Regions from separate parts of the Arthrobacter sp. StoSoilB20 genome, predicted to be linked through region 2. Evidence: predicted binding sites of a transcription regulator. Region 2 holds the regulator's gene; the other holds the start of a gene.

Region 1 (15,954 bases), 250 kb from region 2:
CAATCAGGGTTCGACCCACAAACCTATTCCATTTATTCACAAAAATCGTGGGGGCTCTGGCAGCGAAGCGTCCCGTGGCTGTCCGCCACACAGTTCTTCGACCCCAAGGACTGCATACTGACGGGCGGAAGTGGCAACCTTGTGCTCCAGTGCGGAGTCGATGAGATCGTGGTGCCGCGCTAGGGTCGCCACTCACTAGCCAGGAAACACCTTGTAGCCATCATCGGCAGCCGACTTCTTCGGCGCAGGAAGCGGCAGATTCATGGCGGCTATCGGTAACTTGCCGAATAGCTTTTGAACGAATAACTGGCGGGACGAACGGAGCCGGACTGGATACCAGCCAGGATCCAAACACCTCGAGGGTTTCTCCTGACGCGAACTGAGTGTCCAGGACGATGGAGGCCGATTGGATGGTCCCGTCCCATTCGGTCGTCCAGGTGACGTGACGTTCCCTTAGCGGGGGTGGGAGGGAAATGAGGGGACGACGATGCCCGGACCAATCCTGGGAAGTGGCGGACATTCCGTCGCCAACTCTTTATCAGGCAGGGAGTTGAGCCGCCCTATGCGTCTCTCCGTCGAGTAATCCTTTGGGACGGGAGCTGGTCAATCCGTTTCTGTCGCTTCTTGCTGGCCTTGTTTGTTCGATTGAACGGAATGGCGGCAGCCAGGAGGGTTATGCCGCCGTCAATCACCGTGCCGATAAGCGGTTGGACTAATTTGAAGTTTTCGTCGGCGGTGGTCAAACGCGGTCCTTGTCTGGGCTGAAACGTCTAGATGATCTGCAGACGTAAGGACGCTGCCCGTCATGGGGGGGGTACCCGGCCAGCGTCAACATGAGCGCGGTGGATTGCGCTGTGTTCAGCAGGTCCACAGGGCGTTGATTCTGCAGAATGGGACACCTTGTGACCATTCAGGCGGAGAAATCGTTGTCGCGAATCTTTAAGTCCATAGCGGGTTCGTAGCGCGTTCGAACAGTGTCAGGACAACAGCGTTCAGCGACTTCCCTCCGCAGTATCTCTGCGAGGACGCTGTGTTGTATTTGTGGCAGCGGTGGCCAGCTTCGGGGCAAACAGCGTCGCCTTCCCTGAAGCAGGCTGACTGACCCGGAGAGGGCAGCCCGTCTACTTGTGTTTGAGTAACTTCCGGGAATTACCGAGGCAAAGGATGGTCATCAGCATCCTTTGAATTTTGCTATCAAAATTCCAAGCAAAATTGCTTGTGTAATAGGTAAATGAACCGTATGCTTCGAGACCTGTGCACGCCTTACCTTTTCTGGACTTTTTGGGCGGGGTATGCTCTGCGTTTAATCAATTAGTATTCGCTTTTGTTGATCATTTTGCTGGGGGAGTTATGGAGACACTGCGGTCGTTCTTGAGTATTGCTGCCGTTGGGCTGGCAGCAATAACCGTCTCGTCGTGCGGAACCGGAGGAACGCCGGCCGTAGGTCCCGAGGTGCGCACCGGGTCGGCGTCGCCCTCGAGCGAGTGCACGAAATTCCTGCCTGATGCGCCGTGCGGGAAGTTCAAAAGTACAGCCGGTACTGCTGAAGGTCAGCCCATGGCATGGGTCAGCGAGGGACAAGTGACAGCACAGTTGGACCGAGTTGGTCAGGAAACATACCTGACGGCTGTTCTTCCATGTGGACCAGTGAACACCCCCGTCACCATTGATGGCTCGAACATGACATTGTCCGGGAAGCTCGCGATCGGCGCATCCGGCTGTGTTGATGCTGCGAGAGGTGAACAGCAGACCTGGGCCCTCAACTTCCTCAAGGACGGCGTTCAACTCAACTACACCAACGGGGCGCTGACATGGACGAGAGGTCAAGACTCCCTGACTTTCGGCGCGATCTGAACTGCCCCGGATTCAGGTATTAGGGAGCAATACGCGGCTCGGGCATAGCCTTGCGGACCGCCACAGTCTTAAGACATTGAATAATTCATCAAACACGGACCGAGACCGAATCGGCCCGCACTGGACGGGGATTCATTGAAGAAACCACTACCCATTGCAGCAGGTACTTTTGTCTTGCTGCTCGGCATTATCAGCCCCGCCGTGGCGGCATCGGATGCCCCGGTCACGCCGCCGGGGGAGGGCGCTATCGAGGAATACTCCAAGAGTGTAGGTGTCGACTTCTTGGACAACCAGAAGAAGCTCTCCGACTTCAAGTACTGGATCACACAGGTCCCGGGAATCTACGATGCTGGCTACGTTGAACAGGTTAATGATGCAAAAAGCCTTTCTGTAAAGGCATTGTGGAAGGGTTCATCCCTGCTTCGCGAAACCGTCGCCAACGAAGGACGAAAGCGAGGCATCATGGTGACATTCTCCGAGCGTCCATATTCGGTCCCCGAAATTGATTCGGCGACTCAAGCCCTCATAAATAATGACAAGGCCTTTGAACCGCTGGGATTCAAGATAGCTTCCATCGGAGGCATCGGCGATGATTCAGGTGAAATATCCATCCGCGGATACGCCGTCAAGAATGAAGGCGGCCTGCTCACATCATCGGAACGGGCTGCAGTGGAGAACCTTGCACGCGACATTACCAAGTGGCCTATCCAAGTCATTGATGGAGTCCAGTCACGCCCCGCCACTCGCATGAATGACTCCCACCCCTTCAACTCAGGTGCGTACATACTCAACAGCAACCAAACAGCTTGCACAACTGGGTTTGCGCTGAAAGCCAGAACGGGAACAGGGCAGTGGACCAATACGGCCCGCCACTGTGAGGGATCTGGCTGGTGGACTGCCCGCGACAATACCGGATCCTCAGCAGGAATGCAGTGGTGGGATACTCCCGATGGTCAAGCCGCCATGCTGTCCGAAGGCGGAAGCCGTTGGATGTTTGACGGCGCGTGGAACAACACGGCAGGATATTCCAAACCTGTTGCTGGATTCCACGACGTTTCATTGGGCGACTGGATCTGCACAAGCGGCGGGAACTCCGGCGTGCATTGCAATATCAGCGTCCTTTACACGAATTTTTCCTGGAATGACGGGTACGGTTACGCCTCCCAAATCGAGGGCTACCAAACAGTGGACGGTCAGCGTGCCGCAATCCAAGGGGATAGCGGTGGGCCCGTACTTGCCCCCTACGGCAATGGCAGCGTCGGCGCTGTCGGAATGATCCAGGCCGTCGCTGGCCCCCTATATAACTACGGCAATTGCGGCAGCGTTCGGGACGGCGGGGCCAACTACTGCAGTCGATACGTGTGGTTTACGTCTACGCGCACGATTGCGAACAGCGCGGGGATGGATTTGGTTACCTGGTAGTTACTGCTACACGCCTCAACCTGCTGGCTACGAAAGGCCTCGTCCGGTTCTCCGGTCGAGGCCTTTTCAACCTCTCCAATTCCGAGTACCACGATTTACGGTTCCTGCGAATTCTCCTCGGTCGAAGCGCAGAATTGCGGCGGCGAAGGCTTTTGGCTTGAGGAGTCAGAGAGCGTTAATGGCCAGATCGCTTCGTCTGGCAACAACATGATCGCGGACACAGCCAAGAACTCCAATGTTGATGGTTGGGGGCCGATTCCAAACAATTTTGTCAACGACGCTGGGTGGAATGGCGGTCCTGCTTCGACCAGACCCACTCCGGCGGACCATCCTGCCATGAGGTTGAAGCGGAAGTCCAAGTACAACAATCTCTCCATCTCCTCGCGAACCGCGGGTCAACAGGCCGGGATAGGTTTGGGCCAACAGGCTTATGCTCTGAGCCTCGATGCCACGTTTGGGACACTGGCCAACAACATCTCCGTGACGCACTCCGATAGTTAGGATGGGAAGCGCGTGAAGGGAATTCTGACACCTGACAGGGTTTACATCATTGGGTCCAAACGATACAGGCACCGCCAGCCTGAACCCGCGACACGACTACAGCCCTTTTGACGGTGGATTTGTCAGGCATACATGCGTCGAACTCGACAACGTGTTTGTACTGGAAACCGATCGACTCGATGCTGCTGGAGCGCCGTTCACGAACATCGAATACAACGACCGAAATGGTTGGCGAGGATTGGTTCAACGGAGCCAGTCGTACGGATGCCTTACCGCTGCCGTGGACATCGGGTAGGAAGAGCTCAGCTATTTGTCGGGGCCTGGCGGTACAGTAAATGTATTCGAATATATGTTCGAATGTGCGGCGTGTCCTGCTCCAGAATCGCGGCACGCGTGCTAAGGCCGAACGGAGGAGACCGATGTCCAAGCCAGCACTCATGCACCGGATGCAAGAGATCGCCCACGTGGACATCAACTGTTTCTATGCGTCGGCGGAACGTGCCTTCAACCCTTCGCTGGAGGGCAAGCCAGTGATTGTGCTGTCCAACAACGACGGCTGCGCAGTGACCAGGTCTCCGGAAGCGAAGAAGCTGGGGATCGGACTGGGGGAACCTTGGTTCAAACTTGCTCCACGGGCCAGGGAATGGGGTCTCATTGCCCTCTCAAGCAACTACGAGCTCTACGGGGACATCAGCTCCCGCGTCATGGAACTCCTGGCCCGCTACTCGGCGTGGCAGGAGGTGTACTCCATTGATGAGGCGTTTCTGGGGGTAAAAGGTCAACCGCAAGAGCTGCTCGAACTGGGACGGACCATCAAAACTGCGTGCCAACGGCATGTGGGCGTGCCGGTCTGCGTGGGGATTGCCCGTACCAAGACGCTTGCCAAGCTGGCCAACAAATGGGCCAAGCATAATCCGGCTTTCAACGGAGTGTGCCGTTGGGACTCGGTTCCTGGGGCCCAACGGGAGGCCTTGATGGCACGGCTGTCGGTGATTGAGATCTGGGGCGTAGCCACCAGGCTGACCAAACGGTTGAACGCCATGGGGATCTTCTCCATCCTTGACCTGGTCCGGGCCGACCCTGTGGCCCTGCGGGACAAGTTCTCCATTGTCATGATGCGCACCGTGCTGGAATTGCAGGGCACCCCGTGCATCCCGATGGAGGAGGAAAGGATCGGGAGGGACCAGCTGATCTTCTCCCGCTCCTTTTCAACGCCGATTACGACGGCGGCGCAGCTGCGGCAGGTGCTCAGCGTCTACGGCCAGATGGCAAGTGCCAGGCTCGCCAAACACGATCTCCAAGCAAAATTGCTCACGGCCTTTGCCGCCACTTCGGTCTATAACCCCAACGACAAGTCCTTTCCGACGGTTAACGTCAAGCTGCCCATACCCACCTCGGATCCCGTGCTGCTGACCAAGGCTGCCCATGCATTGGTTCCCAGGATCCAGGAAGGCGTCAGGTACGCCAAGGCCGGGATCATGGTTACTGACCTCCGCCCCAGCGGGAACCAGAAACCGCTGGAGATCTTTGAGAACCGGCACGAGGAACGTGGGATCGGCCCCCTGTTGGAGCAAGTCAGCAAGCGCTACGGCCGGGGCTCCATCGGTTTGGGGCACGCCGGAATCAAGGGAGGACCCGACTGGTCCATGAAACGGGACATGCTCAGTCCCCGGTACACCACCAACTGGGACGAACTTCCCTTGGTGAAGGCGGCCTGAGGTGGTTGGACGCCACAACTGCCGGCAGGCAGCCCGGACAGGCAACTCAGGCAGGCACCCCAGGCAGGCGGCCTGGGCAGTACACCTACGCCCGCAGCCGGTACCCACGCTTGACTACCGTTTCCACGAGCTTGCCATCGGGCAGGGAGGAGCGCAGCCGGCTGACCGTCATGTCCAGGGCATGCACGGAGCCGCGCAGATCCAACAGGTCCGAGAGCGCCTCGCGGGACAACACTGCCCCGCCCGCGCCGAGCAGGGCACGCAGGAGCAGCAGGGGAGCGGGCGCCAGGTCGATCACCTCGCCGTTGATCCGCAGGCAACGCCCGCGCAGCTCAATGGTGGCGCTCTTGGTCTCCAAGCGGCGCACATGGTTCAGGGACAAGTGCTCGGTAACCAACCGGATCAGCGCCCCCATGCGGTAACGGTCAGGGATCAGTGGCGTCAGACCGGCGTCGACCAGTGGTTGTGCGGTGACGGGCCCCACTGCGGCAACCGTCACGGGGCCCTTCAGGGCTTCGATGAGCTGACGGTAAAGGCCCATTTCGTGGGCTGTGCTCCACATCGCGTCCACGGCTGGTGCGCTGGTGAAGGTCAGGACGTCGAGGTTGCCGCCCACCACAGCCTCGATCAGGCGCGGGAGCTTGTCCTCGCCGTCGGGCTTCACCCAGCGGTAGGGGGTGACGGTCAGGACAATGGCGCCGGACATGCGCAGCCGTTCCAGCTGGCGGACGTCCGTATAGCCATGCAGCTGCACGGCCACCGTCTTGCCGCGCACGCCTTCTGCCAGCAGCATGTCCACCAGTGTCGCAGTGGTTTCGTCACTGCTGATTCCGACGTCGGCAAGACCGGCCGCGCGTACGGCACCGCGGGCCTTGGGTCCACGGACGAACATGCGGCAGGCGGAGAGTGCGTCCAGGAGTTGTTCTCCGATGCCGAAAGAGTCAGCGGCCTCGCACCACCGGCGCATGCCGTATGCGGTGGTGGCGATGCAGATATCCGGCTTCGCGGCAATGATGGTGCGGGTGTCCTCAATAAGTACCATGTCTTCCTGCACCGGGGCGATCTTCAGCGCGGGGGCGTGCAACACGCTCGCACCGCGGCGCTCCAGGGCCTCAATGAGGTCACGGGAACGGCGGTGCGAGGTGACTCCGATCCGGAATCCATCCAGCGGCGCATCGGCGGCCTCGGAAACTTCCGGTGCAGCAGCGGGGTCCTGGACTTCAAAGGTGCGTGCAACAGTCATAAGTTTTTACCCTCAGGCTTCAAGGAGCGAAGCCGCCAGGCGGCTCAGTTCAGCGGATGCTTCAGCGTGGTTGCGGTTGGCCTCGGCTACCCTGACCACTTCGCCAATGACCAGCACAGCCGGATTGCTGCAGCCGGTGGCAGCTGTTTCGATCGTACCCAGGTCAGCGATGGTGGTGCGTTGCCCCGGACGGTAACCGCGTTCCACCACGGCCATGGGCATCTCCGGCTTCATCCCTGCCCGGCGCAACCCGGCGGCCAGCTGCGGAAGTGTGCCGATGCCCATGAGGACCACGATCGTCCCGCCAAGGCCGGCCAAATGCATGTGTTCCGTCTCGGTCAAGGGTGCGTGGCCGGAGACCACCGTGAACATGTGGCTTACTTCGCGGTGCGTGACCGGGATGCCGGCTGCGGCGGGAACGGAGATGGCGCTGGTGACGCCGGAGATGACCCGTACCGGGACCCCGGCGGCAACGCAGGCAGCCACCTCCTCGCCGCCACGCCCGAACACGTAGGGATCCCCGCCCTTGAGCCGGACCACGTTCTTGCCCGCAAGGGCAGCTTCGACCATCAGCTTCTCGATGTCGCGTTGCGTTACCTTGTGAAGGCCAGGCTGCTTGCCCACGTCCACCAGTTCCGCAGAGGTCAGATCGGCGAGCTCCTGGTAAGGGGCCAGGCGGTCATAGAACACCACGTCGGCATCACGCAGGGCGTCCACGGCGCCGACGGTCAGGAGGTCCAGGGCTCCCGGGCCTCCGCCCACCAAAGTCACGTGACCCTCCGCGCCGGGGGCAGGCTCAAAAGCCACGGGCACACCGGCCTCGCGGCAGCGTTCCACCAACGGCAGCCAGCCGTCGTCGCCGTCGTCCACCATGGCCACCAGGAACGGACGCTCCGGGAGCAGCCCGTCACCTGGTACCCCCGCCGGTGCGCTCAGGCGGTACACGTTGGCCCCGGCAGCCTGGTATCGCCGGATGGCTTGGCGGGCACAGGTGTCCGAGCCCGTGACAAGGACGTCGCGGTCGGTGAGATCAATGGTGAGCTGCATGGTGAACCCCTAGTTTCCTGCGCCGACGGTTTCGCTGCGGACCGGAATGGTCGACGCGATGAGCACGCCACCCTTTTCCTCATTGGTAGCCGGACGGATCTGGCCACGCTCCGGAACGAAGGAAATGGATTCGTCCTTCTGGTCGGGAGCATTGACGAAGGAGCGGAAACGGCGGAGGCGCTCCGGGTCCTTCAAAGTCTCTGCCCACTCGTCCTCGTAGGTGTCGATGTGCTTGGCCATGGCGGCCTCAAGCTCCTCGGCGATGCCCAGGGAGTCGTTGACCACCACTTCCTCGACGTGTTTGATGCCGCCGTCCAGCTCTTCCTGCCAGCGCGCGGTGCGCTGGAGGCGGTCGGCGGTGCGGATGTAGTACATGAGGTAGCGGTCGATGTACTTCAGCAGCGTTTCGTCGTCCAGGTCCTTGGCCAGCAGCTGGGCGTGTGCCGGAGTGGCACCGCCGTTTCCGCCTACGTAAAGGTTCCAGCCGTCCGCGGTGGCGATCACTCCCACGTCCTTGCCCCGGGCCTCGGCACACTCGCGGGCGCAACCGGAAACACCCATCTTCAGCTTGTGCGGGCTGCGGAGGCCGCGGTAGCGAAGCTCCAGCGCAATGGCCATGGCCACCGAATCCTGTACTCCGAAACGGCACCAGGTGGATCCAACACAGGACTTCACTGTGCGAAGGCTCTTGCCGTAAGCCTGCCCGGACTCGAAACCGGCATCCACCAGCTCCTTCCAGATGTCCGGGAGCTGCTCCAGCCGGGCACCGAACATATCGATGCGCTGGCCGCCGGTGATCTTGGTGTAGAGGTTGTACTTTTCGGCGACGGCTGCGATGACGCCAAGGCCCTTGGGGGTAATCTCACCACCTGCGATGCGGGGGACCACCGAATACGTGCCGTCCTTCTGCATGTTCGCCAAGGCGCGGTCGTTGGTGTCCTGCAGCGAACCTCGGCCGGCATCCAAAACGTAGGCCGAGTGCTGGCTGGCCAGGATGGAGGCAATGGTCGGCTTGCAGATATCGCATCCCGCGCCGGTGCCGTATTTGGCCATGATCTCTTCGAACGAGGTCAGTTCCAGCACCCGGATGGCGTCGAAGAGTTCCTGGCGGGAGAGGCTGATGTGCTCGCACAGTGCCTTGGAAACTTCGATGCCGGACTTCGTCAGTTCGCCTTCGAGGAGTTTCTTGAGCATGGGGACACAGGAACCACATTGGGTGCCGGCACGGGTGCAGCCCTTGAGCTCGCCGAGTTCCTGCACGGGGGAGTTGCCCTCGCAGGCACCGCACCCATTGATGGTGTCTCGGATGGTTCCGGCGGCCACGTTGTTGCAGGAACACAGGATGGCATCGTCGGGCAGTTCAGTCTCAGGTGCCTCACCTCCACCCGCGGCGCTCAAATACGCGCCGGGTTCTGCTGCCAGTTCGCGGCCCAGGAGCGGGCGAAGGCTCATGTAGGGGGAAGCATCGCCCACGAAGATGCCGCCCAAGAGGGTCTTGGCATCATCGGTGGTGACGATCTTCTGGTAAACGCCGCGTGCCGGGTCGGCGTAGACAATTTCCAGGGAATGCTCGGTCCGGGCGAACGCGTCACCGAAGCTGGCCACATCCACGCCGGACAGCTTGAGCTTGGTGGCAGTGTCGAAGCCGGGGAATGTCGCCTCGCCACCGTGCAGGCGGTCGGCAACGATCTCGGCCATGGTGTTGGCAGGTGCCACCAATCCAAGGCACATGCCTCCGAAGTTGGCCACTTCACCGATCGCCCAGATGCCCTCCACCTCAGTGGCACAGTAATCGTTGATGACCACGCCGCCACGCTGGCCCAGGCTGAACAGCTGCTCCTCACCCTCTGCTGCGCGGAAGAGGTCGTCGCGGGGCCTGACCCCGACGGCTACGATCACGATGTCCGCCTCGATGGTGCGGCCGTCCGCCATCAAGACGCCGGTGACGTTGCCGTCGTCGTCCGTCAGTACTTCGGAAGGGAACACGCCACCATGGACCTCAAAGCCCTTGGCCTCAATCAGGCGACCCAGCGACTGCCCGGCACCCTCATCCAATTGCGTGTTCATCAGCCAGGGTGCTCCGTTGATGACAATGGGAGTGGCACCCAACTGTTCGGTGCCGGCAGCGGACTCAAGGCCCAGCAAGCCGCCACCAATAGTGACCGCGTTAACCTTGCGGCCCAGCTTTTCCCGGAGCTCGGCGATGGCCTTGTTGATGGCCCAGACGTCATCGAGCGTGCGGTACACGTGAGTGTGTTCGGCACCGGGAATCGGGAGGCGGGCTGCATCCGAGCCCGAAGCCACCACCAAGTGGTCGTATTCGTACGTGTTCCCCGCAGCGGTAAGGACACTCCTGGAGGCGGAGTCGATCTTCACGGCGCGCTCGCCGGTCACCAGGGTCAGCGCCTCGTGGTCCCACATGGACGCGTCGCCCAAAGTAAGGTCCACACCGGTTTCGGTGAGGGCCTTGCTCAACGCCACGCGGTCGTAGGGGAGGTGGGCCTCTTCGGTCAGCACCGTGACCTGCCAGCCTTCAAGACCGCGGTTGACCATGGCATCGGTGAAACGGTGGGCAGCGGGGCCGCCGCCGACGACGACGACGCGGCGCGGGTTCTCTGTGCTTGAAGTGTGTCCGGTCACTGGTGGGCCTTTCGCAGACGTTGCAGACGGATCTGCTGCAACTCGTGGTTCCAGACTAGGTATGGGCAGTTTCGCGTCAGTTTCCCTTTTGTTTCGTGATCTTAACTTCTGCATCACAACGGCATTTCGTGAGGCGTGAGGTCTCTTTTACGCGCTGGACACAAACGCGGACACCTGATGAAACACCAGGGTCCTAGCGTGGAAGAGTGGCCGCAAGCGTGGCCCGGTCCGGGGGAGTGACGGCGAAAATGCCAGCACCCGGACAGAGTGAGAGGGGCTGAAATGACCGTAATTCTGGACCGTGCCGTGGATGTTGCCGTTACCGGCGAGTGGCACAGGATTTGCCCGCTGGATGAACTCGAGCTGGCTTGGGGCGAGGCGGCACTGGTTGCAGGCCGACAGGTTGCGCTGTTCCGCATCGCGTCCACCGAGGTCTTCGCCGTGGCTCAGCAGGACCCGGCAACACTGGCCAACGTCATGGCCCGCGGGATCATCGGATCCCGCGGAAGCCGGCCGACCATCTCATCACCACTGCACAAAGAGGTCTACGACCTCGAAACCGGGGAGTGCTTCACCAACCCCGAGCTCGCCCTCGATGTGTTCGCCACCCGGTTGGTGGATGGCTTCATCGAGGTTGAACTCTAACCCGGCTAAAGACCGACGCTTCTAAAGCCCCAACGCTTCGCGGACGTCTCTGAGGACATCGTCCAGGGATGTTCGTGCGGCCTGGCGGGCACCGGGAAGTTCCGCGGCGGACTCCACGGGCTGGATGACTTCCAGGTAACACTTGAGCTTGGGCTCGGTGCCGCTGGGCCGGATGATGACCCGGCTTTGGTCCCGGGTCAGGTACAGCAGTCCGTCCGTGGGCGGCAAGGCTTCGCTTCCTTCGGCGAGGTCGGTAAAGACCTCGACGGCGGAGCCTCCGAACGCTTCGGGCGGATTGACGCGCAGGCGGTTCATCATGGCATCCAGCAGTCCAAGGTCCGCCACCCGGATGCTCAACTGGTCACTGGCGTGCAGGCCATGCACCAGGTAGAGATCGTCAAGGGTGTCAAAGATCGTCCTGCCCTCGGCCTTGGCAGCTGCTGCCAGTTCCGCGATCAGTACCGCCGCTGAGATACCGTCTTTGTCCCGCACCAGCTCGGGCGCAACGCAGTACCCCAAGGCCTCCTCGTACCCGTAGGTGAGGCCGGGAACCCGTGAGATCCATTTGAAGCCAGTGAGCGTTTCCTCGTGGGCGTACCCCGCGGCAGCGGCGATCCGGGACAGAAGGCGCGAAGAAACGATCGAGTTTGCGAAGACGCCCTCCCTGGCTTCCTCGCCTTCACCGACTGCCCGCCGCGCCACGATGTGTGCACCCAACAGCGCGCCCACTTCATCTCCGCGAAGCATCCGCCAGGTTCCCGTGGACGGGTCCAAGGCGGCCACCGCAGCCCGGTCGGCGTCGGGGTCGTTGGCCAGGACGATGTCCGCGCCGGCCTCCGCGGCAGCTGCGAGCGCCAAGTCCAGCGCACCAGGCTCTTCGGGGTTGGGGAAGGCAACAGTGGGGAAGTCCGGATCGGGTTCAGCCTGTTCAGCCACGAGAGTGACATCCCCAAATCCGGCGGCATTCAGGACGGAGACAGCTGTTTCGCCGCCGACGCCATGCATGGGGGTGAGGATGATTTTGAGGTCCCGGGCCGGGAAATGTTCCCGGTCAACCAGCCCGGCCATGGCGGCTTGATAGTCCGCGGCGATGGCCACGGGCAGTACGGTCCAACCGCTATCGGCCAGCTCTATGGAGTCCAGCGCACCCACAGCGTCGATTTTTTCCGCGATCTGCGCATCGTAGGGAGCCACGATCTGGGAGCCGCGTCCGCTCTCGGAAACAGCATGCCGCCCGAGGTAGACCTTGTAGCCGTTGTCCTGCGGCGGGTTGTGGCTGGCTGTAACCATCACGCCGCCGTCGCAGTCCAGGTTCCTGACCGCGTAGGCGAGCAACGGCGTCGGAAGTGCTGCGGGCATCAGGAACGTCTCTATGCCCGCGGCGGTGAAGATCGCGGCAGTTTCCTGCGCGAAGATGTCCGAGTTGTAGCGGGCGTCCAAGCCGACGACGGCGCGCGGCCGGGTCCCCGGGGCCGCTGCGGCAACCGTCTCCGTGAGGAAAGCTGCCAGGCCTGCTGCTGCGCGCCGGACCACGACGCGGTTCATGCGGTTTGGGCCGGGGCCGAGGGCTGCGCGCAGGCCGGCCGTGCCGAATTGCAGGGTGCCGCTGAAGCTGTCGCCCAGTTCCTGCACTGCTGCCGCATCTCCACCCTCGGCGAGCTCCGTCAGCTCCTCCAAGGCAGCCGACGTCGCCGGGTCCGGGTCTTGGGAGGCCCATTGGCGGGCGTCGGTGAGCAGCTGGTCAAATGCGGCATCGCTGGATGTCATAGGGTCAAAACTATCCTCATTGAGCGCTTCAGGGGCAACGGGCGGTGTGATCCCGCCCCTAAAAGTGGTCTTAAAGGGGCGGGATCCCACTCCCGGCGGAGTTGCCCGGGCAAAGCTAGAGTTTGGCGATGATCTCTGCCAGCAACTTGGAGATCCGCTTTCCGGCTGCGTGTCCGGCTTCAAGGACTTCGGCGTGGCTCAAGGGAACCGGGCTGATGCCGGCGGCGAGGTTGGTGACCAGCGAGATGCCGAAAACTTCCATGCCTGCGTGGCGGCCGGCGATTGCTTCCAGCGCCGTGGACATCCCCACCAGGTCTGCCCCGATCCGCTTGGCGTACTGGACCTCTGCCGGTGTTTCGTAGTGGGGCCCGGTGAACTGTGCGTACACGCCGTCCTGCAGGGAGGGATCTACTTCACGGGCGAGGTCGCGGATGCGGGAGGAGTAGAGGTCGGTGAGGTCAACGAACGTCGCGCCCTCAAGCGGAGATGCTGCGGTGAGGTTGATGTGGTCGCTGATCAGTACGGGAGTGCCCGGGGTCCAGTCCTCATTGAGCCCGCCGCATCCGTTGGTGAGGACCAGCGTCTTGCATCCGGCGGCAGCTGCCGTGCGGACACCGTGGACTACGGAGCGCACGCCGCGTCCTTCGTAGTAGTGTGTCCGGGCGCCAAGGACCAGGGCCCGCTTGCCCTCTTTGGTCAGGACGGAGCGGATGGTGCCAACGTGGCCCACCACGGCGGGCTTGTGGAAGCCGGGAACTTCGGTGGCGTTCAGGGTGGCGGTGGTTTCACCGATCAAATCCGCAGCCTCCGCCCATCCGGATCCGAGCACCAGGGCTACGTCATGGGACTCGACGCCGGTCTCCGCGGCAATGAAGTCGGCGGCGGCTTTCGCGGCCTCAAAGGGGTCTGTGTTCATCAGCTCAGTGTTACTCACTGGTACAAGCTACCTTGCGGCCACGGGACTTTGGTAGGGACCCGCGAGCTGGTGAGGGTGGGCTGAGTGGCAGCCAGAGCGGCAATGAGCGAGAATTGAGGATTGTGACCACCCAAGTTGACTTCAGTGCCCCCCGTATCGCGATCCTGGGAGGTGGTCCCGGCGGATATGAAGCTGCCATGGTGGCTGCTTCGCTCGGCGCCCACGTCACCATCGTTGAGCGTGCAGGCCTCGGCGGCTCAGCCGTCTTGACCGACGTCGTGCCTTCCAAGACCCTCATTGCTACCGCCGACCTCATGACCCGCGTTGGCGAGGCGGATGAGCTCGGAGTGAAGTTTGACGGCGACGGCTCGGCTTCCAAGCCCCGTGCAGACCTCAAGCACATCAACGATCGCGTGCTGAACCTGGCCCATGGACAGTCCGAGGACATCCGTGCCGGCCTGGAGCGCCTGGGCGTGGAGATCGTGATCGGCTCCGGCAAGTTGCTGGACAACAACACCATCGAGGTCCTCACGCTCGAGGGCACCCGGACCATTGACGCCGATGCCATCCTGCTGGCTGTAGGCGCACATCCGCGTGAACTTCCCACCGCCAAGCCCGACGGTGAACGCATCCTCAACTGGGCCCAGATCTACAACCTGGATGAGCTTCCCGAAGAACTGATCGTTGTGGGTTCGGGCGTCACCGGCGCCGAGTTTGCCTCGGCCTACAACGGTTTGGGCTCCAAGGTCACCCTGATCTCCAGCCGTGACCAGGTCCTCCCCGGCGAGGACACGGATGCGGCCAAGTTGCTCGAAGGCGTCTTTGAACGCCGCGGCGTCACCGTCCTCTCCAAGTCCCGCGCCAACGCGGTGGAGCGAACGGACGACGGCGTCAAGGTCACCTTGGGTGACGGATCGATCGTGACAGGTACCCACTGCCTGGTGTGTGTTGGTTCCATCCCCAACACTGCCGGTGTTGGGCTTGAAGAAGCCGGCGTGACCCTCACGGAGTCCGGCCACATCAAGGTGGACGGCGTTTCCCGCACCACAGCTCCCAACATCTATGCTGCCGGCGACTGCACGGGCGTCTTCGCCCTGGCCTCGGTCGCGGCCATGCAGGGGCGTATCGCTATTGCCCACTTCATGGGCGACGGCGTGAAGCCGCTGAAGCTCAACCAAGTGGCCTCCAACATTTTCACGTCCCCGGAGATCGCTTCCGTGGGTGTGTCCGAGGCCGATCTGGCCTCGGGTAAATACCAGGGCGATGTTGTGATGTTGTCCCTGCTCAGCAACGCCCGCGCCAAGATGCGCAACACCAAGGACGGGTTCGTCAAGATCATCGCCCGCAAGGGTTCCGGCACCGTGATCGGTGGCGTAGTGGTGGGGCCGAACGCATCCGAGCTCATCTTCCCGATCTCCGTCGCGGTAACCCAGAAGCTCCACGTTGATGACGTGGCCAGCGCCTTCACGGTGTACCCGTCGTTGACCGGATCCATCTCGGAAGCTGCGCGGCGCCTGCACGTTCACATGTAACCGCCAGCCAAAGTGGACGCCCGTTTCGGGGCTTCGCTGCCAATCATGCCGTCCGCACGGCACCCTGCGCAGCAAGCCATCGAAACGGGCGTTTCTGCTTCCTACGTACGCAGCGCGCGCACTGCCTGAGCCAATGGCATGTGCAGTGCGGGACCGTGGCCTGGCAGGATCACAGTGGCTTGGACAGTGGCGCGCTCAGTGGCTTGGGCGGTGGCGGGCTCGTTGGCTTGGGCGGTGGCGGGCTCAGTGGCTTGGGGAGTGGCTTGCCCAGTGGCTTGGGCGGTGGCGGGCTCGTTGGCTTGGGCGGTGACCTGGACAGTGGCGCGCTCAGTGGCTTGGAGCGCGCCCAGCGAGAGTGCCGAGGTGAGGGCACGGCGGGCGTCCGAGTGGTACATCCTGTGCAACATCTGCGGACCGGACTTCGGGCTGATGGGGTGTCCGCTGACGAAAGTGTCGCCCACTGCAATGGCGCCGGCATCCGGCAGCAAGAGAGCAACGTTGCCCGGGGTGTGCCCTGGCAACAGGATGGCCTCCGGCTTTCCGGGCAGGTGGCGGAGTGCTTCAGACATCCAGGCCTCGGCTCGCGTGGCTGGTTCTGCCTGAAGCGCCTTGGCCTTGATCACGTGGAGCATCCAACGGAAAACCTGGGGACGCCAAGCACGTAGGAGA
Region 2 (15,954 bases):
GGTCCGGCTCCGGGAATGGGCGGAGAAGACCGCTACAGGCGATCGTGATGAGCTCATGCCCGGCGTCACGGACCGTGCCTGGAGACAGGTCTCTGTGACCTCCATGGAGTGCCTCGGTGCGCAGAAGTGTCCACTGGCCGAAGAGTGCTTCAGCGAGCTGGCGCGCTCACGGGCCGGTGAGGCCGACGTCGTGGTTACCAACCACGCCATGCTGGCCGTCAGCGCCTTTGAGGGGCTCGCTGTGCTGCCTGAGTATGACGTCGTGGTGGTTGACGAGGCGCACGAACTGCAGGACCGCGTCACCGGCGCGGTCTCCGGCCAGCTGTCCGTGGCGATGGTCCACGCAGCGGCGTCAAGTGCCCGCAAGCACACCGCCATTACGGTGGACGCGCTCAATGCCGCGGCCGATCGCCTGGACATGGCCATAGCGGGCGTTCCCAATGGACTTCTGCCCAGCGGACTCAACGACGAACAGCTCGATTGCCTGGATCAGTTGCGCGAAGCCACGCGCGCGGCGTTGTCGGATTCGAAGACCGACTCTTCAAACGCGGTCGACGGCGGCCGGCAACTGGCCCGCTCACGGCTCATGCTCATCCTGGAGCTGTGTGAGCGCATGCTGGCCGCCAAGGAGAACCGGGAAGTCGTATGGTTCTCGCGGAACAGCACCTTTGACCCCAGCCAGGGGTACTCCCAACCCGACGAGACCGCCCCTGCGCTTATCAACATCGCTCCGTTGAGCGTTGCAGGCAGGTTGAGGGAAGGCTTGTTTGCGGGCCACACGGTGGTGCTCACCTCCGCGACGCTGGCCATCGGTTCGGCTTTTGAGCCGGCAGCCGGAGGCCTGGGGTTGATCGGCGATGGTGCACCGAGCTGGACGGGGATCGACGTCGGATCACCCTTCGACTACCCCAAACAAGGGGTGTTGTACGTGGCCAAGCACCTGCCCAAGCCAGGCCGCGGAACCTCACCTGATGCCCTGGATGAGTTGGAAGACCTCATCCGTGCCTCCGGCGGGGGAGCGTTGTGCCTTTTCTCCTCGCGCCGGGCCGCCGAGGAAGCTGCCGATGCCATGCGGCTCCGACTGGATGTCAATATCCTCTGCCAGGGCGAATCCACCATGGCAGCCTTGGTCAAGCAGTTTGCCGATGAACCCGATACCTGCCTCTTCGGCACGATGTCCTTGTGGCAGGGCGTGGATGTCCCGGGTGGTTCATGCCGCCTGGTGGTCATTGACCGCATTCCCTTCCCGCGGCCCGATGACCCCCTGATGACTGCCCGCTCACGCGCTGTGGCGCAGTCCGGCGGGAACGGTTTCATGGCCGTGTCAGCTACTCATGCCGCTATCCGCCTGGCTCAAGGAGCAGGCCGGCTTATCCGGTCCACCGGCGACAAAGGGGTTGTGGCTGTTCTGGACTCCAGGCTCTCGACGGAGCGCTACGGAGGCTTCCTCCGGGCTGCACTGCCGCCCTTCTGGGCTACGACGGACCGCGCAGTGGTTCGGGGCGTGCTGGAGCGTTTGGGCTCCGCCAAGGCCTCCTAGAGGGAGCGCAGGACCGATACGACCTTGCCCATGATGGTGGCCTGGTCGCCCAAAATGGGTTCGTACTGGGTGTTCTGGGGAAGAAGCCACGTATGGCCGTCGCGCTGGCGGAAGGTTTTGACGGTTGCTTCGTCGTCCAGGAGGGCGGCGACGATGTCTCCATTAATGGCGTCGTTCTGCCGGCGGACCACAACCCAGTCGCCGTCGCAGATAGCAGCGTCGATCATTGAATCGCCGGCCACCTTCAGCATGAACAGCTCGCCATGCCCGACGAGCTGCCGGGGCAGGGGAAGCACGTCCTCCACAGTCTGGTCAGCCAAAATGGGGCCGCCGGCAGCAATGCGGCCAACCAAGGGCACCATGGCAGTATCGCTGGCGCTGGCAAGCTCCGTCACGGCAAAGCCACCCGTGCTGCGCAGAGTTGCCGGCGCTTCCACTCCCGGGATGGGTCCGCCATCGAGGGTAAGGGGCATCAGGACTTCCATGGCCCTGGGACGTTTGGGATCGCGGCGGAGATAACCAAGTTTTTCCAGCTGGGAGAGCTGGTGAGTCACGCTCGACAGGCTCGCGAGCCCTACAGTGTCCCCGATCTCGCGCATGCTGGGCGGATACCCGTTGTCGTTGACTGATCGCTGGATGGTTTCCAGGATCTTCTTCTGCCGGACGGTCAGGCTTTTGGGACTCTTTAGAGGCTGCTGGCTCCGCAGGGGTGCCCCGCCGCCGGTGGCTTTCGCTGCCATGTTCGCCAATGCCTTTCATTCCGCCCGGAGTGTGCCCGGGGACGAAGGGGTCTGCCAAAAATGTCAGACCCTCCTGTTCCACTGAAACAGTGCTGTTTCTTCACTCAAACGTAGGGCAGCCACAGGCGTTTATCAAACATTTGTTCTAGCGAGTCTCGACACCGTTCGTTGATAAGTGCTAAAAATGTCATAGCAAGGTTCGAACATGTGTTCTATAAACCTGCTGTTGGGGCCCGATGTTCGAACGGAGTGTTCGAACAGAGTGTTCGAACGAAGTGTTCGGACAAGCCGTGACGCGCAGGGGAACACCAAAGAATTGGCAGCCATGTACCGGGATCCGGGGCACGGCAATAGCTCAGAAGGGCTCAGCTCATGTCCGCAATCACTACGTTCGCTGATTTCCGTACCACCCAGGCGCCGACGCGCCTGCGTCTGACCCGACGAGGACGGATCGTCTTCTTCGGCATCCCTGCGATGCTGCTGGTGGCTGCGCTGCTGAGCCTTGCTGGTTTCATCACCTCTCCTGCAAAGGCATCTGATTCGCAGGCGCAACTTCGGCCACCTGTTGCGGTAACGGTAACGGTCCAGCCGGGTCAGTCACTGTGGGGCATCGCCGGGGCTGCCGCTCCTGAGCGGGATCCGCGCGATGTCATCGCCGAGATCATCCAGTTGAACGACCTCCGCGGTGGCCGCATCCAGCCTGGCCAGCAGCTGTTTGTACCCGCCAGCTAGCCAATTCCGTCCCGGCACCCGCCGGGGTTCGGCGTCACAGTTAGTGGCCAGTCCACCCAGCCCCTTAAACTGGGGTGGTGAGTGACCAGCTTGAGCGACTTGACCGACTACCCCTCCGGACCAACCTGCGTGGACTGAGCCCCTATGGCGCGCCGCAGCTTGATGTTCCCATTTTGCTCAACGTCAACGAAAACACCCATGGAGTCCCTGCGGATGTTCAGGCGGCCATCACGGAAGCTGTAGCTGCTGCCGCCACCGGGCTCAACCGCTACCCGGACAGGGAGTTCACTGAACTCCGGGAATCGTTGGCCGAATACCTTGGCCACGGTCTCACTCCCGGCAATATCTGGGCAGCCAACGGTTCCAATGAGGTGTTGCAGCAGATCCTCCAGGCATTTGGCGGACCTGGCCGGAAGGCGCTGGGATTCCCGCCCACGTACTCCATGTACCCGTTGCTGGCCAGCGGCACGGATACAGAGTACGTCCAGGGGGTCCGGGCCGAGGACTATGGGCTCGATGCAGCTTCGGCTGCCGCCCAGGTCCGTGAAACAGGAGCCAACATTGTGTTCCTCTGCTCTCCCAACAATCCAACCGGCACAGGGCTGGGCCTTGATGTCGTTGAGGCTGTTTACGACGCCGGCGAAGCCAGCCGGGCCATAGTGATTGTTGATGAGGCGTACCACGAGTTCGCGCACGACAATACGCCGAGCGCACTGACCCTGCTGCCTGGACGCGAGCGTTTGATCGTTTCCCGCACCATGAGCAAGGCGTTTGCCCTTGCGGGCGCCCGGCTGGGTTACATGGCCGCGGCGCCGGAGGTCACGGATGCCATCAGGCTGGTCCGCCTCCCGTACCACCTCTCGGCTGTCACGCAGGCGACCGCCCTCGCCGCGCTTAATCACCGCGAAGCCCTCATGGCCGACGTCGAGGACATTAAGATCCAACGCGACCGGATTGTGACCGAACTCCTGCGCATGGGCTTGAAGCCTGCAGCGTCGGACTCCAACTACGTTTTCTTCGGTGGGCTCGAGAACCCGCATGCGATCTGGCAGGGCCTGCTTGATGCGGGCGTCCTGATCCGCGACGTCGGCATTCCCGGCCACTTGCGGGTTACGGCCGGAACAGAGCCGGAAACCACGGCGTTCCTCCAGGCGCTGGAAGCGCTGTTGGACGGCCAGGGGTCACAGCCCGCCTAAACTTGTATGTTGAACCCATCCACTCTTCGTGTATAAGGACATCCCAATGAGCGAAACCGGCGCCACGCCGTCCGCTGCCCGCACCGCGCGCATGGAGCGCACCACCAGCGAATCCTCAGTCCTGGTGGAGATCAACCTGGATGGGACCGGTGTCTCGGACATCAGCACCTCTGTGCCGTTTTATGACCACATGCTCACGGCACTGTGCAAGCACTCGCTGATTGACATGACCGTCAAAGCCACCGGCGATACCCACATCGATGCCCACCACACGGTGGAAGATGTGGCCATCACGTTCGGTGAGGTACTGCGCACAGCCCTGGGTAACAAGGCCGGGATCCGCCGCTTCGGCGAAGCCACCGTTCCTTTGGATGAAGCCCTGGCGCACGCCGTGGTGGACGTCTCGGGCCGGCCGTACCTGGTTCACGGCGGAGAACCTGCCGGCCAGGAGTACCACTTGATTGGTGGTCACTTCACCGGTTCGTTGACCCGCCACGTTTTTGAGGCCATTACGCTGCACGCAGGGATTTGCCTGCACATGAACGTTCTCGCCGGCCGCGATCCCCACCACATCGTGGAAGCCCAGTTCAAAGCCTTTGCCCGGGCGCTCCGTGCCGCGGTGGAATCCGATCCCAGGGTCGAGGGCATTCCCTCCACGAAGGGGGCGTTGTGAGCGGTCAGGTACTCAAGGACGGGGCAGTGGCCGACACCATCGCTTCGGTCAAGCCCACGTCGCCGGAAGGCAAGCCCACTGTCACGGTGCTCGACTACGGTTCCGGCAACGTTCGTTCGGCTGTCAGGGCCTTGGAACGTGCCGGGGCTCATGTCGTGCTCAGTTCCAAACCCGAAGACGTACTCAATGCCGACGGCCTGGTGGTCCCCGGTGTCGGCGCCTTCGAAACCGTCATGAAGGAACTCAAAGCAGTAGACGGCATCCGCATGATCGGTCGCCGGGTTGCCGGTGGGCGCCCGGTACTTGCCATTTGCGTTGGTTTGCAGGTCCTTTTCGAAGCCGGGGTGGAACACGGCACCGAATCCGAAGGCATGGCCGAGTGGCCGGGCAAGGTGGAACTCCTGCCGGCACCCGTTGTCCCGCACATGGGCTGGAACACCGTGGATGTCCCGGAAGGTTCCAGGCTTTTTGCCGGCGTCGAGGACGAGCGTTTCTATTTCGTGCACTCGTACGGTGTGCAGGAGTGGAATTTCGATGTTGTCCAACCGCGCATGGCTCCGCCCAAGGTGACATGGTCAGAGCACGGCGCACGCTTCATTGCCGCCGTCGAAAATGGCCCGTTGTGCGCAACGCAGTTCCACCCGGAGAAGTCCGGCGATGCCGGTGCGCGCCTGCTGAGGAACTGGGTGGACGGCCTGAAAAAGCCGGCAATTCCAGCGGCCGAAGCCAGCGGAAGCGGTGCCGCCTAGATGTGGTCTGTTGTCCTCATGGGCCTCGCCGGCGTGCTGGTGGGAGGCGGCATTTCCTTCCACCAGCAGAAGAAACCGCGCTGGGTTTCCATTGCCTTTTACGCGCTGGCAGGGATGTCCCTGCTGGCCGCCTACCTCTTGACGCTGCCCGGTAACTGAACCGGGCATCAACCAGACCGCGTCGAACCTCGAACTCCAAGGACCCACATGACCACCTCCGCCCAGCCCGTTCTGGAACTCCTGCCCGCCGTCGACATCGTTGACGGCCAGGCGGTCCGCCTCCTCCAAGGGGAGGCCGGCTCGGAAACCAGCTACGGAACACCTCTGGAAGCAGCCCTGAACTGGCAGAATGCCGGCGCTGAATGGGTTCACATGGTTGACCTCGATGCCGCTTTCGGCCGTGGCAACAACGCCGGCCTCATCAGTGAGGTGGTGAAGCAGCTGAACGTGAAGGTGGAACTGTCCGGAGGATTGCGTGATGACGAGTCGTTGGACCGCGCCCTTGAACTGGGCGTCGCACGCGTGAATCTTGGCACGGCAGCGCTGGAGAACCCGGAATGGACCCGCAGGGCCATCGACCGCTTTGGTGACAAGATCGCCGTCGGACTCGATGTCCGCGGTACCACCCTGGCCGGGCGCGGCTGGACCAAGGAGGGTGGCGACCTTTGGGAGGTCCTGGCCCGCCTCGAGGATGCCGGCTGCGCACGTTATGTAGTCACGGACGTCACCAAAGACGGAACCTTGCAGGGGCCCAATGTGGAACTGCTGCGTCAAATGGTGGAGAAGACCGGCAAGCCCGTTGTGGCCTCCGGTGGGATTTCCAGCCTTGAGGACCTCAGGGTGCTGCGTGAACTGGTGCCGCTGGGCGTTGAGGGCGCGATTGTGGGCAAGGCTCTGTACGCCGGTGCCTTCACGCTGCCCGAGGCCCTGGACGTTGCCGGTCGTCGCTGATGCCCCACGACGCCGGACACCGGCAAGGTAACCAGGCAGGTTCCGGAAGCCGGCACTTGCCAGGCCACATTGCTGCCGCATTGGCCGGTGCCGGGGGAGCAACCGACTCGGCCGGGCAGCCGTGGGCGGGCAGGAGCCTTAGTGGGGACGATGCCAGGATCCACAACTTTGAGGACGACGACGGAACGGCCGACGCCGGCTACCTCACCGCCATCGCCTCGCTGATCCAAGGTGCCGGTACCGAGGCCGACGTTGTTGCCTCGCTGGCGACTGCACGGGTATTCGTTCCGGTCGTTGCGCAGTTGGCTGAGGAAGCTGAGGGCGTCGAGGGGCTGCATGCCGACAAGCAGGCTGATATGGCGTTGGTCACACTCAAGGCGCCCGACGGTCGCAAGGCGATGCCCGTGTTCACTTCTGCTGCTGCACTGGAAGCCTGGCACGGCGAAGCCCGTCCCGTGGCGGTTTATGCGGCTCGCGCTGCGCTATCAGCAGTCTCTGAAGGCGCGCAGTTGCTTGTTGTGGATCCCGGCTCGGACTTCACGTTCGTGGTCCGGCGCCCTGCCCTGTGGGCCCTCGCCCAGCAGCGGGACTGGACGCCGTCATACCTTGATGATCAACTGGAGTCTGCTCTCGCTTCAACAGTGTCAACTTTCCGGACGGTCCGCCGGCTCCAGACGCAACCCGGCGCAGGCGTAGCGTCGTTGACAGCCGATGGCCGCACCGTGTCCGGCGGCGGCTCCGGTCCGGAGTTGCGCGTGGTGCTCTATCTCGAAGATGGCCTCGATGCGGTGGCTGTCCAAGCGCTGGTTGCCCAACTTAACGAGGCATGGGCGCGGATGGATTCCTTCGCAGAGGGCGTTGACTCCATTGAAGTGAAATTGCAGCGTGCAGCACAGGAGCCTGGGCCGCACTAACGGCAGCCGGTTCCCCGGCCTGCCCCGGGGGAACAAGAGGTTTTAGCCAGTGAATTTCGCTCTCTACAAAGAGATGCTGTCCATCCGCCCTGTCCGGCGCTTGCTGGTGGTGGGCATGATCGCGCGTATTCCGCACTCTGCAGCAGGCGTTCTGCTGACCTTGCACATCGTCTTGACTTTGAACCAGGGATACGCCGCCGCGGGCGCGGCCGCCGCTGTCATGACCATCGGCATTGCCGTGGGCGCGCCGTGGCGGGGCCGAAGGGTTGACACGGTGGGCCTGAGGAAGGCCCTGATTCCTTCCGTGGTCTCCGAGACCGTGATCTGGTCCATCGTCCCGCACGTTTCCTACGAGTGGCTTCTGCCATTGGTTTTTGTCGGCGGGCTCTTTACCCTGCCGATCTTCAGTGTTGTGCGTCAGTCGTTGGGCGTCATGGTTGAGGGGGAGCAGCGCCGGTCTGCCTTCGCCCTGGATTCCATTGCCACGGAACTTGTCTTCATGATTGGACCTGCCGTTGGCGCCATTGTGGCCACGGCCGGTTTCTCGGCGATCGGTCTGACAGCGGTAGGCATCTCGGTGTCGGTGGCTGGCTTGTTCCTCATGTGGTTCAACCCGCCGACTCGAAGTGAAACCGCCTGCACTCCGGAGGAGTCCGCGGACCGTGCTGCGGCGGACCTCGCTGCCGCGGAGGCGGCGATGGTGGCTTCCGCGCCGGCGCACGTTCAGGAAGCGGCCTCCGAGATGACGTCTCCAACGTCGCGCAGTGCAGCGCTCAAAAGCCGGGTTGCCAGGAATTTCACCTGGTTCACTGCCTCCGTGGCTGCGCTTTTCGCGGTGGCGGCGGGATCGGGCATGGTGCTCAGTGGCTCGGATGTCAGCATCGTTGGCCTGTTGGAACGTGGCGGGCATGAGAACCAGATCGGCATCGTGTTCTTTTTCTGGTGCGCATCATCGGTGGTCGGCGGGCTGATTTACGGCTCCATGAAGCGTTCCATTTCGCCCATGCTGCTCCTGTTGGGAATGGCCGCACTGACCATTCCCATGGGCTTTGCCCAGGACACCTGGACGTTGGCCTTCCTGTCGCTCTTGCCGGGCCTGCTCTGCGCGCCCGTCCTGTCCGCGTCCTCGGAAAAGGTGGCCGACCTCGTCGATGAGGAACGCCGTGGCGAGGCCATGGGCTGGTATGGCTCTGCCCTCACGGCAGGCGTCGCCCTTGGCGCTCCTTTGGCCGGCGTCTTCATCGACACGGTTGGTCCTTCCGCCGGCTTTGCGGCCATCGGTTCGGCAGGTGTCCTGCTCTGCGTCGCGGGTCTGCTCCTGACCTCCTTGCGCCGCCGGGCCGCCCGCGTCTAATCGCATCAACTGCGGTCCAAACGGACAAACCGGAAGAACCGGAAGAACCGGAAGAACCGGGCGAACCAGACAGCTGACAAAGCCGGACAAGCAGGGAACGCACGACGGCGGGTCGACCACATGTGGTCGACCCGCCGTCGTTGATTCCTGGGGGAGTTGGGGGCTAGTTAACCGGTCCGGTGAACTTCTCACCCGGGCCCTTGCCCGGGGCGTCCGGGATGAGCGAGGCTTCGCGGAATGCCAATTGCAGTGAGCGAAGGCCGTCGCGCAACGGACCAGCGTGCTGGGACCCGATCTCCGGGGCAGCCGCCGACACGAGGCCGGCCAGGGCTGTGATCAGCTTGCGGGCTTCGTCGAGGTCCTTGAGGTCCTCTGCGTTGGGGCCGTCCGCCAGGCCTACCTTCACCGCAGCTGCGCTCATCAAGTGAACGGCGCCAGTGGTGATGACTTCCACGGCCGGTACTTCAGCGATGTCGCGGATCTGCTGGGAAACACCGGAATCGGTGGCAGGCGCGGCGTCTTCGCTGTAGGAGTTGCGGGAATTGCTGTCTTCAGTGCTCATACTGGTAAGCTTGTCACAGACCGACTGGAAGTCGTTATTCATGGCCAGAAGTTCAGGGCCAACATCAGCAGTAATGGTCCCGCCGCGTGCAATGTGCACTTGGCGGGTTGTTTCTGTAGAATTGTCTTTCAGTTTGCAAGCGGAGTTCTCTCCCACCCGCGTCAGCCGTTTCCCTTCAGGGACATGATCCCTTCGGGGACAAGAGGTTGCCGGGTACCTGGTCGGACACTTGGGTGGCACAGCCACCCGAAGTGCGTACTCCCTGTAGGGGCAGTGCAGCCGATCTTCGAGGCCTTCGATTGCGCCAGCAATTGGGGGCCTTCTCTATTTGCCGGTGAACTCACCACAACCACAGGAGCTTTAACATTAGCGAGCCAAGAATCAATGAGCGTATCCGCGTCCCCGAGGTGCGGTTGGTCGGCCCTGCCGGCGAACAGGTAGGAATTGTCCGCATCGAGGACGCCCTGCGTCTTGCTGCCGAATCCGATCTCGATCTCGTTGAAGTTGCCCCGCAGGCTAAGCCTCCTGTTTGCAAGTTGATGGACTTCGGCAAGTACAAGTACGAGGCTGCAGTCAAGGCCCGCGAAGCCCGCAAGAACCAGACCAACACGGTTCTGAAGGAAATTCGCTTCCGCCTCAAGATCGACAAGCACGACTACGAAACCAAGCGCGGTCACGCCCTTCGGTTCCTCGGTGCAGGTGACAAGGTCAAGGCCATGATCCAGTTCCGTGGCCGTGAGCAGCAGCGTCCCGAGATGGGCATCCGCCTTCTCCAGAAGTTTGCCGAAGATGTTGCCGAGGTTGGCATCGTAGAGTCCAGCCCGCGCATCGATGGCCGCAACATGGTCATGGTGATCGGTCCGCTGAAGAACAAGGCCGAAGCCAAGGCAGAAGCCCGCCGCGCGGCACAGCGTGCAGAAGCCAAGGCCCAGAACGAGGCCAAGGCTTCCGGACGCGTGGACACCGACGGTGACCAGGCTCCGCTGACCCAGAGCTTGGGCGACCTTCTTCCGGCCGGCCTGCTGGTTGGCGAAGAGGAGACCACGCAGGAAACTCCCGAGGCTCCTGAGGTTGAAGCAGCCGAAGTCCAAGAGGCTCCGGTTGTTGAAGAAGCCCCGGCAGCGGAAGAGGCAACGCCAGCCGAGGAAGCTCCTGTTGCAGAGGAAGCTCCGGCACCCGTTGTTGAAGAAGCACCCGTAGTCAAGGAAGCTCCGGCTCCCAAGGCTGAACCGGCCAAGGCTGAACCGGCCAAGGCAGCACCTGCAAAGGCTACTCCGGCCCAAAAGGCTCCGGCTGAGAAGGCTCCGGCAGCGAAGGCTGCCCCGGTTGAAACTCCGAAGCCTGTGGTCCCGGCCGCTCCGAAGCCTGCAGTTCCTGCGGCTCCGAAGCCCATGGCCAAGCCGGCAGCTCCCAAGCCGGCAGCTCGGCCCGCGGCCCCCAAGGCCGCGCCGAAGCCTGCGTCACGCAAGACCAACTAGTTCAACGCCGCGGAGGCCCCGCCTCCACCGGCAAGCAACCAGCACGCCGGCCCTCGCGGGCCGGCTGCGCGAAAGAATCGCGGACTCGTCCGTGGATACGTAAGGAGATCGGTTCCCATGCCGAAGATGAAGACCCACAGCGGTGCTAAGAAGCGCTTCAAGCTGACCGGTACCGGCAAGCTGAAGCGCCAGCAGGCCAACCGCCGTCACTACCTGGAGCACAAGTCCTCCAGGCTGACCCGTCGCCTCGCCGGCGACAAGCTCGTCTTCAAGGGCGATGCCAAGGTCATCAAGAAGATGCTCGGCGTCTAAGTTCCAAGTTCTTTGGTTACTGCCATCCGGCAGTGGCCGACTACACCAAAAGCCTTCTCAGGCCGGCCGGGTTTCCGGCAGTAGCAGCTTGGGATAAAGATTTCTGAAGGAGTACGCACGTGGCACGTGTGAAGCGGGCGGTAAACGCCCACAAGAAGCGCCGGGTTGTCCTCGAACGCGCCAAGGGTTACCGCGGTCAGCGTTCGCGCCTGTACCGCAAGGCCAAAGAGCAGCTGCTGCACTCGTTTGTGTACAGCTACGGTGACCGCCGTAAGAAGAAGGGTGACTTCCGTCGCCTCTGGATCCAGCGTATCAACGCTGCATCCCGCGCCAACGGCCTCACCTACAACCGTCTCATCCAGGGCCTGAAGGCCGCTGAGGTTGAGGTTGACCGCCGTATGCTGGCCGAGCTGGCCGTCTCTGACGCCAACGCTTTCGCCGCTCTGGTGAACGTTGCAAAGGCTGCACTTCCGGCTGACACGTCCGCTCCGGCCGCCAAGGCCGAGGCTGCTCCGAAGGCTGCAAAGGTTGCTCCGGCTGCTGCGACGGCAACGGCCGTCAAGGCTGTCGTTTCCGAGAAGCCGGCCATCGATGGCGCAGTTGCCGCTGATGGCGACGAGGCTCCGGAAGGCTACGCCATCAAGGGCAACGCCGAGTCCAAGAAGTACCACGTTCCGGGTTCCACCTGGTACAACACCACCGCTGCTGAATACTGGTTCTCCACCGTTGAGGCTGCAAAGGCTGCCGGCTTCGAGCCTGCAGGTGGCGAAGCACGCCAGCAGATCAAGAACTAGTCGCAACTGCCACTAAAGTTCTTTATATGAACCAAACCGGGCGCCCGCAAGACTTTCCGATGACCAACCCCCGAGCAGATCGGGTGAGGGACGTCGCCAAGCTTGCCGGGCGCCCGGCGCGTTTAAAACGCGGGCGCTTCCTGGCCGAGGGTCCGCAAGCGGTGCGTGAGGCGTTGAGCCTGCACCGCGAGCGTGCCGCGGCGGGAGGTTCCGCCGTCGTGCATGAAGTCTTTGCCAGCGAAGCGTGCCTGGACCGTCTACCGGAACTCGCCGAGCTCGCCCTGGGTACTCCTCTCCGGCTGGCCAGTGACGAAGTCCTGGCAGCCATGGCAGATACAGTCAATCCGCAGGGGATTGTGGCTGTGTGCAGCTTTGTGGACGTCACCCTTGAATCAGTACTCGACGCCGGCCCGCGCCTGATCGCGGTCATGTGCCAGGTCCGGGACCCCGGCAATGCCGGTACTGTCCTTCGTGCTGCCGATGCCGCAGGCGCCGATGCCGTGGTGCTGACAGGTTCCAGCGTGGATATTTACAACCCCAAGGCTGTCCGGTCCACAGCCGGTTCGCTGTTCCACCTTCCAGTGGTGCTCGGCGCCGATGTGGAGGACCTCGTGGAGCGTTGCCGTGAGCGGGGTATTGGCATCCTGGCCGCTGATGGCTACGGGACCGTCAACCTGGACAAGCTCCAGGACGAGAATGCTGCTCGAAGGCTTGGAAACGGTTCCGTTGCCTCTGAGTATGCCCTCGAAGCCCCTACAGCGTGGCTGTTCGGCAATGAGGCGCAGGGTTTGTCGGATGATGAACTGGCACTTGCCGATCACCGGGTGGCTGTCCCCGTTTACGGAGCGGCTGAGAGTTTGAACCTGGGAACGGCGGCGACAGTATGCCTCTACGCCAGTGCACGCTCCCAGCAGGGCGTCACAGTGGGGAATGTCTAAAGACCGCCTCCCCGGGTACGGTAATGCATGCGGGATCAGACGATGACGACTCTTCTTGGCTCATGACATTCCTTCCCAAACCCGAAGAGGTGAAGCTTTCGTGGCTGCAGGTGGCGGTACCAAAGCGATTGTGGCGGCTCTGGCTGCCAATCTGACCATTGCTGTCCTGAAATTTATTGCGTTCTTTTTGACGGCATCATCGTCCATGCTTGCCGAAGCCATCCACTCGGTGGCGGACTCCGGCAACCAGCTTCTTCTGCTGGTGGGCGGTAAGCGTGCCAAGCGCGCGGCGAGCCCGGAACATCCATTCGGTTACGGCCGCGAACGGTACATCTACGCTTTCATCGTCTCGATCGTGTTGTTCAGCGTCGGTGGCCTGTTCGCCCTGTATGAGGCCTGGGAGAAGTTCCAGCACCCCCATGGCATCGAGGGAGACTTTTGGTGGGTGCCGCTGGCTGTCCTGGTGGGTGCCATCCTGGCTGAGTCGTTCTCGTTCCGCACAGCGATTATCGAATCGAACCACATCCGCGGGAAGCAGTCATGGGTGAAGTTTGTCCGCAACGCCAAGCAGCCGGAACTTCCTGTCATCCTCCTGGAGGACTTCGGCGCGCTCCTTGGCTTGCTCTTCGCGTTGTTCGGTGTGAGCATGACGCTGGCTACCGGAAATGGTGTCTGGGATGCCCTGGGTACAGCCATGATCGGACTCCTGCTGGTGGCTATTGCGGTGATACTTGCGGTGGAAACGAAGTCCCTGTTGCTGGGGGAGTCGGCTACCAAAGAGGACGTCCAACGTATTACTGAAGCGTTGGAAGCGGACGGAACCCGCATCATCCACCTCAAGACGTTGCACTTGGGCCCGGAGGAACTGCTGGTGGCGGCCAAGATCTCCATGGGAGCCTCTGAAACGGGGCAGGAGATTGCCAAGGGGATCGACGACGCCGAACAGCGGATCCGCGCAGCTGTCCCCATTGCGAGGGTCATCTACCTGGAGCCGGACATCGTACGCGTTCAGGCACCTGGGCTGGGCTGACGTAGACCACAAGGCAATGAAGAGGGGCTCCGCGCAAAGCGGAGCCCCTCTTCATTTGCCCATGTTCCGGGCGGTGCTGCTGTTTGCCATCAGCTGACAAGCGGCCTTTTGCGTTCCACCATGCCGCTGATCAGGGCCACGCCGAGGCCCAGTATGGCGAGCACGGCGCCCACCAGTGCCGGGGCCACATACCCCCATCCCCATGCGATCACGGTGCCGCCCAGGAAGGCTCCGAGGGCGTTGGCAATGTTGAGGGCAGAGTGGTTCAGCGAGGACGCCAGGGAAGCAGCGCCAGGGGCAGCATCCAGCAGGCGGGTCTGCAGTGCGGGTGTCAGCATCGAACCGACGCCTCCAACGACGAAGGCCATGATGAATGCCGCCCAGGCCCAATGCGCCGCGATGGCGTAGACCACCAGGGCCACTGCGATCCCCGGCATCACCCAGTAGATGGTTCCCATGACGGATTTGTCCGCGATGCGTCCGCCCACGATGTTGCCTGCCACCATGCCGAGGCCATAGAGGGCCACCACGGCGGGAATGAGGCTCTCGGGGATTCCGGCCACCGAGGTCATGGTGTGCGCGATGTAGGTGTAGACGGCAAAGAAGCCGCCGAAACCAATGATGCCGATCAGCAGGGCCAGCCATACTTGGAGGCGCTTGAGGGCGCCGAGTTCGCGTCGGATGCTGGCATCCGGGTGGGCTGCTTCGAAGGGTACGAATTTCCACACCATGGCCACCGTCAGCAACCCGATGGCGCCCACAATGATGAACAGCAGCCGCCACCCGAATGTCTGTCCCACCCAGGTGGCCAGCGGTACGCCAATGACATTGGATACCGTGAGGCCGGCCATCACCATGGAGATCGCCCACCCGCGTTTGGTGGGAGCAACCAGGCCGGCAGCGATGACGGCTGCTACGCCGAAGAAGGCTCCGTGCGGAAGCCCTGAAGCGAAGCGGGAGAGCAGCATGAAGCCGTAGTCCGGTGCGACGAAGGATGTCAGGTTGGCCAAGGACAGGAACAGCATGAGTCCCAAGGCGAGGTGCTTTTTGGGGAGCTTGGCTCCAAAGGCGGCGAAGATCGGCGCGCCGATCACCACCCCCAGGGCGTAGGCCGAAATCAGGTTTCCTGCCTCGGGGGTGCTGATGCCGAGTCCCTCCTCCACTTCCTTCAGGAGGCCCATCATGGCGAACTCAGTGGTACCGATGGCAAAACCTCCCATGGCCAGTGCAAGGATGGCCAGGCCAAGGTGGCGCCTTGTTGCTTTGGCGGCGGTCGGCGGGGACGTGGTGGTAGTCATAACCCTGTTTCTTACGGTGTGCCTTGCGGCTGGGGAATCTGGAGAAAATCCGATAACAAGCTTAGTGCCGCGGCTTGTCCTTGGCCTCCGAATGTGATCATGCCCATCAAGTGACCCACCCTAGACTGGGGGAGTGACTGCACTGATAAACGTTGTTGGAGCCGCGATCGTCGACTCCGTGGAAGCACCTACGCGCCTTCTTGCTGCCCGCCGCTCAGCACCCCCGCAGTTCGCCGGAATGTGGGAATTCCCTGGAGGAAAGGTAGAAGCCGGCGAAACTGCCGAGGCCGCCCTGCATCGTGAACTCGCCGAAGAGTTGGGCATTGAGGTCCGGCTCGGGCTGGAACTGGAGTCAGGCCGGCCTGAAGGGTGGGCCCTCAATGAACGGGCCGCCATGCGTGTTTGGTTCGCGGAACTTGTCGCCGGTGAGCCTGCGCCGTTGCAAGACCACGACGAACTCCGTTGGGTTTCGGTGGAGGATGATGACCAAGCGCTCGGCCTGGAGTGGATCCCGGCCGACTTTCCCATTGTTCGGGCGCTGCTGGACCGGGTGGCTGCGGCCGCCTAGCAGCACCGCTGGTTGGCGCTGAGGGAGGTAAGACGGCAAGGACCAGGCGGTTCGACCAGCTTAGAACAGTGGCTGCTGCCCGGGGAGGGAAACATTGCCTGGACGGTTTTCGGCAGCTTGCGGAC

The links. The regulator LexA, encoded in region 2, represses DNA repair genes until DNA is damaged. The targets are predictions, from matches to a motif close to TCGAACANNTGTTCGA.
Region 1: the regulator LexA is predicted to act here: its motif matches at 4,119-4,134, upstream of LDN85_RS07075 (Y-family DNA polymerase).

What each region holds. Positions count from the first base shown of each region.
Region 1 covers NZ_AP024651.1:1,543,403-1,559,356, forward strand. The annotation lists gene LDN85_RS07050 (hypothetical protein) at 1-183, shown strand, start outside; gene LDN85_RS07055 (hypothetical protein) at 1,332-1,490, opposite strand; gene LDN85_RS07060 (hypothetical protein) at 1,648-1,854, shown strand; gene LDN85_RS07065 (hypothetical protein) at 1,990-3,276, shown strand; gene LDN85_RS07070 (hypothetical protein) at 3,613-3,777, shown strand; gene LDN85_RS07075 (Y-family DNA polymerase) at 4,197-5,495, shown strand; gene LDN85_RS07080 (uroporphyrinogen-III synthase) at 5,581-6,738, opposite strand; gene cobA (uroporphyrinogen-III C-methyltransferase) at 6,751-7,785, opposite strand; gene nirB (nitrite reductase large subunit NirB) at 7,795-10,425, opposite strand; gene nirD (nitrite reductase small subunit NirD) at 10,708-11,070, shown strand; gene LDN85_RS07100 (phospho-sugar mutase) at 11,092-12,837, opposite strand; gene LDN85_RS07105 (purine-nucleoside phosphorylase) at 12,953-13,753, opposite strand; gene LDN85_RS07110 (NAD(P)H-quinone dehydrogenase) at 13,876-15,285, shown strand; gene LDN85_RS07115 (MBL fold metallo-hydrolase) at 15,387-15,954, opposite strand, start outside.
Region 2 covers NZ_AP024651.1:1,792,096-1,808,049, forward strand. The annotation lists gene LDN85_RS08085 (ATP-dependent DNA helicase) at 1-1,540, shown strand, start outside; gene lexA (transcriptional repressor LexA) at 1,537-2,280, opposite strand; gene LDN85_RS08095 (LysM peptidoglycan-binding domain-containing protein) at 2,653-3,012, shown strand; gene LDN85_RS08100 (histidinol-phosphate transaminase) at 3,090-4,208, shown strand; gene hisB (imidazoleglycerol-phosphate dehydratase HisB) at 4,255-4,881, shown strand; gene hisH (imidazole glycerol phosphate synthase subunit HisH) at 4,878-5,630, shown strand; gene LDN85_RS08115 (hypothetical protein) at 5,631-5,789, shown strand; gene priA (bifunctional 1-(5-phosphoribosyl)-5-((5-phosphoribosylamino)methylideneamino)imidazole-4-carboxamide isomerase/phosphoribosylanthranilate isomerase PriA) at 5,838-6,581, shown strand; gene LDN85_RS08125 (SseB family protein) at 6,581-7,495, shown strand; gene LDN85_RS08130 (MFS transporter) at 7,545-8,849, shown strand; gene LDN85_RS08135 (DUF1844 domain-containing protein) at 9,013-9,411, opposite strand; gene infC (translation initiation factor IF-3) at 9,819-10,889, shown strand; gene rpmI (50S ribosomal protein L35) at 11,007-11,201, shown strand; gene rplT (50S ribosomal protein L20) at 11,321-11,995, shown strand; gene LDN85_RS08155 (RNA methyltransferase) at 12,022-12,933, shown strand; gene LDN85_RS08160 (cation diffusion facilitator family transporter) at 13,034-13,963, shown strand; gene LDN85_RS08165 (MFS transporter) at 14,053-15,261, opposite strand; gene LDN85_RS08170 ((deoxy)nucleoside triphosphate pyrophosphohydrolase) at 15,395-15,829, shown strand; gene LDN85_RS08175 (Rv2578c family radical SAM protein) at 15,890-15,954, opposite strand, start outside.